2 regions of the Paenibacillus guangzhouensis genome follow, and region 2 is predicted to be linked to the other one. Evidence: riboswitches for the same ligand, from Rfam matches in the RefSeq annotation. Region 2 holds a riboswitch; the other holds the start of a gene.
What was found. A riboswitch is a leader RNA that binds a small molecule or an ion and turns the genes downstream of it on or off. The one in region 2 is predicted to bind FMN.

Region 1 (5,103 bases), 600 kb from region 2:
AATCTTCAAAGCGTTCAGCCAATTGGTCTGATCAAGTAGAAGCTTCCAAAAATGGTACAACAAATTCTGGTTCTAAATTAGACAAGGGCTATGTAGGACATAAAGCAGCAAAATTGATGAAACGTGCAAAGAACCTGGAGTCAAGGCAACAGAAAGCTATTGAAGAAAAGTCAAAGTTGCTAAAAAATGTGGAAAAAACGGAGTCATTACAGTTAGAGCCATTGGAATACAACTCTAAAGAACTAATTCAGTTAACGGATGTGTCTGTTATGTATAATGGTGAATTCGTTAATACGCCAATAAGTTTTCATGTTGAACCAGGTGACCGAGTTGTGCTTGATGGAAAGAATGGTAGTGGAAAAAGTAGTATTTTAAAACTAATTCTAAAGAAGCCACTCCAACATACAGGTGCTTTGAACGTTGGTTCAGACCTTGTCATATCTTATGTACAACAAGATACCTCTCATTTAAAGGGAAAGTTATCTGACTTTATTGAAGAAAATCAGATTGATGAACAGTTATTTAAATCTATTCTACGAAAAATGGATTTTGACCGTATTCAGTTTGAAAAAGATATATCCCACTATTCTGGTGGACAAAAGAAAAAGTTGCTTATAGCCAAAAGTTTATGTGAAAAAGCACATTTATATATTTGGGATGAGCCACTAAATTTTATTGATGTTTATTCACGTATGCAAATTGAAGAACTTATTCAAAGCTTTAATCCAACAATGGTTTTTGTTGAGCATGACCAGACATTTCAAAAAAAAGTAGCTACGAAAACGGTAGCCTTATAGTTATATTTGGAGCATTGCTTATTGCAATCACTTAGATACAGAGAAGTAAACCCGCATTCCGTTGTTCTGGAGCGGGTTCTTTAATATTTCCAAATGCTCGTATGGAATCTGGCTTTTTACCGAGTCGGGTTAGTGCCAAAAAACCCAAAGCAAACGCGCCTTGGGTTGACATTATCACTCGAAGTTCGGGAATATGCTTATTTTGTTTCTTTCATAAAGGACGAATTTTTGTTTCTCTCTTAATGAACGAATATTTATTGGCGGATTCCGCAAGGATTTCGTTCTGTAGCTTGCGGGACACAATGTAGGAGGCCATAAGAAGCACAATTGCTATTACAGCTGCAATACTTTCCGAAGGGTAGCCACTAGCAATGTTTGACCAGATAGCTGAAATCGCATCGAAAGTAAATCCGGCATACGCCCACTCTTTTAATCTATTGAATTTTGGAGCAAGAAGTGCGATAATTCCCAGAACTTTTGCGATTCCAAGTATATCTAAAAAGTACTCCGAATAACCTAACTTCTTCACCGTCTCTACGGCTTGCGGAGTATGGGCCAAATCTATATAAGCACTTAAAAAGAAATATAAAGCAACAATGGCCACAAGAATCCAGTTGATCATTTTAATATTTTTCATTTTACAGCTCCTCGCATCCGTTTTTCCTTTCACCTTTATGTTATCAAGAAAAGAAAGGAGGCAAATGTGCGAAAAGATAGATAAACGTATGAGGACGAGTATGACTTTTGGTGAATGTTTTCATGCTCTATGCAAGAAGTCATGTTTCCCGAAATTCAATGCGAAAATGGAAGATCGGGGTAAGGCGATTAAGGATGACATAAGTTCATTGACGGGTACGGCAGAAAGATGACGTTTTAATATGCTAGCTAAACGAAACGATCATTCAACAAATAGAGTATCACAACGCCGTTTTTTACTGACACGTTAAAAATTAAATTAGCGTCCTGAGAATCCAAGAATAATGATCCCCGTTGTAATGAAAATAGAAGCAATAATTCGACTCTTACCTTGTTTCTCTTTAAGAATAGCAATTCCAAGCATTGTGCCAAAAACTGTCCCAATCTCTCGCATTGGTGCTAGCTGTCCGACAGGGGCAATTGTTACAGCATATAAAAATAACAGATAGCCACCCTGTGCAAAAATCCCCCCTAATAGAACCGTTTTCCAATTGATTTTCCATTCATTCCTTATTGTTCGGGAACGAAAAACTGAAAATGATAAAGCTATTCCATTCCCCAAGTTTGTTGCTTCATTCAGTACGAAAGGTGGCCAATAATTAATAGATATTGCGTCCACCAGAATATAACTTGCAATACAAATACCTACTGCACTTGCGAGGAGTATTTCCACTCTCGGTCGAGGCGAAATTTTGTTAATCTTAGCTCCACTAATGAAAAAAATCCCCAAAACAATTAAAGATATACCTATCCAGCTTACGATACCTAGGTGAAGTCCTAAAAAAAATACAGATATTAGTGGAACCAGTAATAGACTTGTTCCACGCATGATTGGATAGACTTGAGAAAGATCTCCTAATGAATACGTTTTAGCGAGCAGTATTACATAGATTCCGTGCAAAATCATAGAAGCAAATAGTAAAGAATAACTTTTTATGTCCGCGACTGATTGGGGAATATAAAGTACAACCAAAGGTAAATAAACAATTACCCCCGCCCATTGACATAACCACAAAAATACGTCTTTTTTTATACTACTCTTCGTAAAAAGATTCCACAACGCATGCAGAAATCCAGATAAAAGAACGAGAAAAAGAGCAGTCAAAAAATAGATTGAATTCGTTGCATTTTCCATATTCAACAACCTCCTACGGTTTTTGAATAGGACACTTCTAAAGAAGTATGCCCCGTTATTAGAATAACGGGGCATATCCAAACAAACATGGATCGTAGTCGTTTTCAAAAACGATTCATGCTTAGTTGTGACCTTCTTCCATCCGGACTGTAACCGTCGGCCTTGGAATTTCACCAAGTCAGTCGTCCCTTCCTTAGAGGAAATCGACGAGTCGCGGGCTGGAGCCTATCAAAATGGCCCTTCACCGCCGGTCAGGAATTTCACCCTGCCCCGAAGGTCCGTATTCAATTTAGGATGCATTGTATCACATAGTTTCCAAAACCATCAAGTGACTTGATCACTACACATTTGTCGATTCTCTGTGTCAAGAATATGTTCAGGGATCCATATTAAATGCTTCCAAACATAGAAGCAAGAAAATTAGCGGTCGAGAGTAGCAGTCGTATTTTCCTTATCTTGAAGAATTTCAGAAATTATATTCGCAACCCATTTACCAAATGAAGTGAGTCGTGTATTCTTGACCATGTGGATATCTCCTAGATTAGGACAGGCTAACTGTACCTCTGTTAGGAGATTTTATCTATTTTGAACGCTTTTTGATTTTACATATTGGATGGCATTCGACGGGCCACCGTAATTTGCCTGTTAAGCCTCAGGAGGAGTCTGTGCCAGGTGAACAATAAAGGTTACATGGCTACGCATACATCTACGCTGATAGACACAAAAGTCAAAGAGTCGGTAGGGTGATCATTGACGATTTTACTTAACGATTCTGAAAGATAAGATTAATCCTGTCTTTATCTGAATCGTCTCCGTAAAGCTTCTCCAGCGTCCATAAGGAGGCCGAAGGCGTTTTTGCTTAATGTGCTAGTTCAAGGCGATCGAAAGGAAGGAACGCGATTATGGATCTGACAGGATATTTAACGAGAAATGGCCTTCTATTCTGGCAGTTGTTCTTCGTGCTGAAGCTGATCGTGAGTCTCGCCGTGACGGGGGTCGTTTACTATGAAACATCGACCGCGTTCTTCTGGCGGCTGAGCTTTATCGTTCTTTCGATAGCTGTGTTTTTGTTCGTTCGGTTTCGGCTGCCCAAGGCGAAGGCGCGTAGGAACGTGCTTATTCGGGTTCTGATTCTGGATTTTCTAGTTTCGGCGGCTTACGGCTACGTCTTTATTGGAGGACAAGTTCCCAATCAACTGCTGGTCGGGATTACGGCTTTGGCCATTCTGATGTTCCCAAAGAGCTTCCGATCCATCATCATCACCTGTGTAGTATTGCTTGCCGTCTATTTAGCGATCATGATCGCTATCGATTGGTATGTATTCCAACAGCTGGACGAAGTTAGTTATTTTATGACTTGTTCTTTTATCGTTTTTGCGGGCATCGTGTGCTTCTTGCTTCATTTCTATCAACGCGCGAGGCAGGATGCACTTCACTTGTACGCGCAGCTGAGGGAATCCCACGAGAGGCTGCAGGAATATGCTCTCCAAGCCGAAGAATGGGGAGCGGAACGGGAAAGGGTCACGATCGCAAGAGAGCTGCATGACTCGGTAGGCCATAAATTAACTGGACTGATCGTTCAGATGCAAGCGGCTCGCAAGCTGAGCCGGGTGGATTCGGAGCGTAGCGGACGGATCTATTCGGAATGTGAGGAATTGCTGCGGGCCTCCTTGCAGGAGATACGGTTGGCGGTACGGACGATACGGGACGAGCCTGTGCAATCGACATTCCTGCCCGAAAGTTTGGATAAGCTGTCCGAGGAGTTCACGAGGTATGCGGAGGTCGAGACCCGGTTTTACCTCAAGGGCGACCCGGTTCCACTTCCCGGTGAATTTCAGCTCACGGCGTACCGTATCACCCAGGAATCGTTGACGAACGCGAAGAAACACGGACGCGCGAACAAAGCCTCTATTCAACTGGCCTATGACACGGGTGGGCTTTCGATAGTAATAAGCAATGATGGAGTTGTACCGGGAGAGATGAAGCTGGGTTTCGGCTTGTTGAATATGCAAGAAAGAGTAAAGGAATGGCACGGAGAGGTTTCGTTCGGGAAGGAAGGCGATAGGACCTTCTCGGTGAGAGCGAGTCTACCGTATCCGGCTGCAGGCATGGAAGGAGAGAGACAATGAAGATTCTCGTAGTAGATGATCAGAGGCTCATGCGGGAAGGGTTAGCGACGATTCTGGAATTGGAACCGGACATGGAGGTGGTAGACACGGCGGTGGACGGGAGAGACGCCTATGCCAAAGTGATGGAGTGGCGTCCCGACGTTGTGTTGATGGATATCCGAATGCAGGTAATGGATGGTGTAGAGGCTTCCGCGCTCATCCTCAAGCATTTTCCCGAGACCAAAATCCTGATCCTGACCACGTTTGACGACGAGGAGCTGATTCTGAGAGCTTTGGAGCAAGGTGTGCACGGATATCTCCTGAAGGATATGCCGTCCGAGGCGATCGTCAGCGCGATTCACACCGT
Region 2 (5,103 bases):
AGACCTTCCCGAGCAGGGGGCCGGAAGAGGCTAGCTTGGAGCGGGTCGTACGCGGGGCGCGTGACGGATTTACAGAGACCCTGCTCACGAACGTCACACTGGTGCGTCGAAGACTTCGGGATCCAGGGCTCAAATATGAACTCGTGCAAGTGGGTCGAAGAACGCGGACGGATATTGCAATTGCGTATATCGATGATATTGCCAATTCACGAGATGTGGAAGCGATACGCAAGAAGATTAAAGGCCTGGATATTGACGGGCTGCCGCTTGCGGATAAGCAGTTAGAGGAAGCCATCATCAACAAGAACTGGAATCCGTTCCCCCTCGTTCGGTATTCAGAGCGTCCCGACGTTGTCGCTGCGCAATTGTTGGAAGGCAATATCGTCTTATTCGTGGATACCTCCCCTTCGGTGATGCTGCTGCCGACAACCTATTTCGATTTATGCCAGCATGCGGAAGAGAATCGGCAGACACCTTTTATGGGAACATACCTCAGGCTGGTGCGATTTATCGGAATTTTCGCATCGCTATTTGTCCTGCCGATGTGGCTGCTTCTCGCAACGCATCCTGAATTTAAACCGGCTGTTTTTGATTTTATCGGGGCGCAAAAAGCGAGTAAGCTGCCTCTATTGGTTCAGTTTCTCATCGCAGAAATCGGGGTAGACTTGATGCGGATGGCTGCCGTTCACACACCGACACCGCTCTCGACAGCGATGGGGTTAATGGCGGCGATTCTTCTGGGCGATGTCGCGGTGAAGGCAGGGTTATTCGTTCCCGAAGTAATCTTATACATGGCGGTCGCAGCGATCGGCATGTTCGCAACACCCAGCTACGAATTATCGCTGGCCAACCGAATTGTACGCTTGTTCTTGTTGATCGCCGTGGCTATTTTTGGAGGCGCTGGATTTATTGTCGGATCGACGCTTGTCATCCTGTTTCTATCCGTGCATCGTTCCTACAACTCGTCGTACCTCTGGCCGTTCATACCATTTAATGCAAAGGCGCTTCTCAATATTTTCATTCGTCAACCTGTGCTGAATATGCGGAAACGCCCGAGTTACAACCAAACTGTCGATAGTACGAAGATGAGAAAGAATGAATCCGATTAAATAAAAATACAAATGATCTGCAAATTAGTCCATTCTTCTTCTACAGATTATTTGCTATAATGTTGTAAAATTTGGAACGATAAATATTTCCAATCCGACATATAGATGAAAAAGTAGAGGAGAAATGATATGTACTTACATGGCACAAGTAAAATTAATTCCAAAGGACATTTAGAGATTGGTGGCTGCGATGTCACAGATTTGAAAGCGCAATTCGGAACCCCCTTATATATTGTAGATGAGGAATTAGTTCGCAAACGTTGCCGTGAATATATCGCAGCATTCCGTGAATCCGGATTGAACTTCCAGGTAGCGTATGCATCCAAGGCATTTTGCGTCATGGCGATGTGCCGTCTGGCTGATGAAGAAGGCTTGTCTCTCGATGTTGTATCGGATGGCGAACTCTATACTGCGCTTCAAGCTGGTTTCCCGGCCCACCGCATTCATTTCCACGGAAATAATAAGACGGTAGAAGAGATTGAGATGGCGATTGATGCGCGTATCGGTTGCTTCGTTGTCGATAACTTTATCGAACTGCATTTGCTCAACGCCATCGCAGCTGAGAAAGGCCAACGAGTGAACATTCTCTTGCGTGTAACACCTGGCGTAGAAGCGCATACCCATGAATATATTTCGACGGGGCAGACAGATTCGAAGTTCGGCTTCGATATTGGTAACGGCTCTGCGTTCGTCGCTGTTCGTGAGGCTTCAGAGCTCGCGAATCTTGAATTGCTGGGCGTTCATTCTCACATCGGGTCCCAGATCTTCGAAGTAGAAGGATTCCAGATGGCGGTTGAGCGCGTTGCAGCGTTCGCACTTCGTGTGCGTGATGAACTTCAAGTCACCTTCAAAGTCGTAAACCTTGGCGGAGGTTTCGGTATTCGTTACGTCGAGGGTGATACTCCGCTACAAGTTTCCCAATATGTTAAAGCGATCACGGATGGTGTGAAGACGCATTTCGCAGCATTGGGAGATACGCTTCCAGAGATCTGGGTCGAGCCGGGCCGCAGTATCGTTGGGGATGCAGGAACGACACTCTATACCGTAGGGACGAGCAAAGAAATTCCAGGTGTACGTAAATATGTCGCTGTCGACGGCGGGATGACGGACAACCCGCGTCCAGCCTTATATGAATCCAAATATGAAGCCATTCTGGCGAACCGTGCCAAAGAAGAGGCTGTTGAGACCGTATCGATCGCAGGGAAATGCTGCGAGAGCGGAGATATGCTGATTTGGGATTTAGAGCTGCCGAAAGTGAACAGTGGCGATTTGTTAGCTGTTGCTTGCACGGGTGCGTATAATTATGCAATGGCGAGCAATTACAACCGGATTCGTCGTCCTTCCGTTGTATTCGCAAAGGATGGGCAAGCGGATCTAGTTGTGGCACGTGAATCATTTGATAACATTGTCGGGAACGACTTAATTCCTGAGCGGATGAAGAAAGTCGCGCTTACGAAGTAATCAACTGGACAATAGCGAATTCATAGCGGTTTCCCTTCATTGGAAGGGAGGCCGTTTTTATTTTTTGATGATTCTGTCATAGAAGTTTTGCTTCTCCAGCATTTTCATAGTACACTAGGGTTTAGTTGTTGACATATAGATAAGGAGTGTTCTCACACATGGCAAAACAAGCAAAAATTAAAATGGCCAATGGCGCCGAAATCGTATTTGAATTATTCGATAAAGACGCACCGAATACAGTAGCGAACTTTGAAAAACTAGCAAACGAAGGGTTCTATAACGGACTTACTTTCCACCGTGTAATTCCTGGCTTCGTTGCACAAGGCGGCTGCCCAACAGGTAACGGAACTGGTGGTCCTGGTTACACAATCAATTGCGAGATCAACCCGAACAAACATGAGCGCGGTGCGCTTGCAATGGCACATGCAGGACGTAACACAGGCGGAAGCCAATTCTATATCGTATACCAACCGCAACCGCATTTGGACGGACAACATACGGTATTTGGTAAAGTTGTATCAGGCATGGAGCATGTTGATACATTCAAAGGCAAAGATCGTATGGAAACAGTGGAAGTAACAGAAGTTTAATTGTCGCAAGACAGAAGACCCCGTAGGCATTGGCCTGCGGGGTTTTTACATGTCGCCATAACATCTTACTGTAATACATGCAGTGATGGATGTGCTTGCTTTTTGTAAGCGCAGATGATAAGCTGTGGGAGAAAATGTGATGTTCCTTCGGGGTCGGGTGAAAATCCCAACCGGCGGTGATACGAGCAGAAGACTCGTAAAGTCCGTGACCCGGATCCATGTCTTGGCTGCAAGACGGGTGAAGGCTGACTCGGTGAGAATCCGAGACCGACAGTATAGTCTGGATGGGAGAAGGAAACGTAAGACACAGAATCGAATCTGCGAGAGTACACGCGCTTTTTTAACAAAAGGCTATCGCGTAGACTCTATTTGGTGACGTCTATTTGCTGATGAATCTGGATTCGCTTCATAGGGATTAGTCTCACGTTGAACCGAACTTCTACAACCCCTTGGGCATGTACCAAGGGGTTTTTTGCCATGCTATGTAGAGAAGAGAACTGGAGAGAGAAAGGTGGGGATCAGGGTGGAAGTCATGAATGATGCATTTTATATGCGACTTGCACTTCAAATGGCTGAGCGAGCTGTCGGCCAGACAGGAATTAACCCTGTCGTAGGATGCGTTGTTGTGAAGGACGGGCGTGTAGTCGGGCTAGGCACACATCTGCAGCGTGGAACAGGACATGCAGAGGTTCATGCACTGAATATGGCAGGAGCAGAGGCCGTAGGAAGTACGGCTTACGTGACCTTGGAACCTTGCAGTCATTATGGCAAGACACCGCCATGCAGCGAACGATTGATTCGTGAAGGGGTTAACCGCGTCGTTGTTGCTTGTCTAGATCCAAATCCACAAGTTGCGGGAACAGGGGTTGAAATGCTTCGGTCCCATGGGATTGAAGTTGAGGTAGGAGTTCTAGAAGCTGAAGCGATCAAGCTCAATGAAAAATTTATTAAATATATAACGACGAGACGCCCATTCGTCACGTTGAAGACGGCGAGCACGTTGGATGGCAAAGTAGCCTCCAAGACGGGCGACAGCAAGTGGATCTCGAATGAGGCAGCTCGTGAAATCGTGCATACGTTGCGACATCAGCATCAAGGGATCATGGTCGGGATCGGTACGGTACTTGCAGACGACCCAAGCCTGACGACGAGACTGTCAGTCCCGGGTCTTCATCCGACCCGAATCGTTGTGGATTCCAAGCTTCGCATTCCACGAGAAGCTAAGGTTCTTCAGGATGGCACTGCGCCAACGATGATTCTAACGACGGATCAAGCAAGCCAGGAACGGGTACTGGAGTTAGAAGCACTAGGGGCACAAATCATCCGATGTGGATCTGGCGAACATGTTGATATGGCGCTCGCGATGGAACGATTGGGTGAGCTTGAGATTAGCTCAATTCTGTTGGAAGGTGGCGGCCGCTTAAACGGCTCCATGCTCGAGGCGGGCTGTGTGGATAAGGTCATGCTCTTCTTTGCACCGAAGATTATTGGAGGATTTATGGCTCCGGGTACGATCGTCTTCGAAGGATACGAGAAGATGAGCGAAGCGATCGTATTAGAGAAATTAACGGTGGAGCAGCTCGGAGATAATGTCTGTATAACAGGTTACCCTGCTCAAGCTTAATGTCATACGAAGGATTGAATGGAAGGAGGAGGATACGATGTTTACGGGATTGGTCGAAGAGATCGGAACCATGCGGCGGATCTATCGCAAAGGGGAAGCCATGATCTTACATATTGGAGCTTCTAAGATTATGGATGATGTGCAGCTTGGAGACAGTATTGCTGTCAATGGGGTTTGTCTGACGGTCGTTGCTTATGACCAGGGGTCTTTCTCCGTGGATGTGATGCCCCAGACTTTCCGCCATACCAATCTATTTCAGTTAAAACCTGGGAGTCGAGTTAACCTCGAACGAGCCATGCGAGCGAATGGACGATTTGGC

Region 1: another riboswitch for FMN. It lies ahead of GCU39_RS10670 (DMT family transporter); the one in region 2 lies ahead of ribD (bifunctional diaminohydroxyphosphoribosylaminopyrimidine deaminase/5-amino-6-(5-phosphoribosylamino)uracil reductase RibD).

Annotation. Positions count from the first base shown of each region.
Region 1 is NZ_CP045293.1:2,409,208-2,414,310, reverse strand. It holds gene GCU39_RS10680 (Lsa family ABC-F type ribosomal protection protein) at 1-797, shown strand, start outside; gene GCU39_RS10675 (DoxX family protein) at 1,009-1,434, opposite strand; gene GCU39_RS10670 (DMT family transporter) at 1,753-2,628, opposite strand; FMN riboswitch at 2,755-2,910, opposite strand; gene GCU39_RS10665 (sensor histidine kinase) at 3,531-4,757, shown strand; gene GCU39_RS10660 (response regulator) at 4,754-5,103, shown strand, end outside.
Region 2 is NZ_CP045293.1:3,007,699-3,012,801, reverse strand. It holds gene GCU39_RS13545 (spore germination protein) at 1-1,109, shown strand, start outside; gene lysA (diaminopimelate decarboxylase) at 1,239-2,570, shown strand; gene GCU39_RS13535 (peptidylprolyl isomerase) at 2,729-3,160, shown strand; FMN riboswitch at 3,300-3,460, shown strand; gene ribD (bifunctional diaminohydroxyphosphoribosylaminopyrimidine deaminase/5-amino-6-(5-phosphoribosylamino)uracil reductase RibD) at 3,684-4,784, shown strand; gene GCU39_RS13525 (riboflavin synthase) at 4,822-5,103, shown strand, end outside.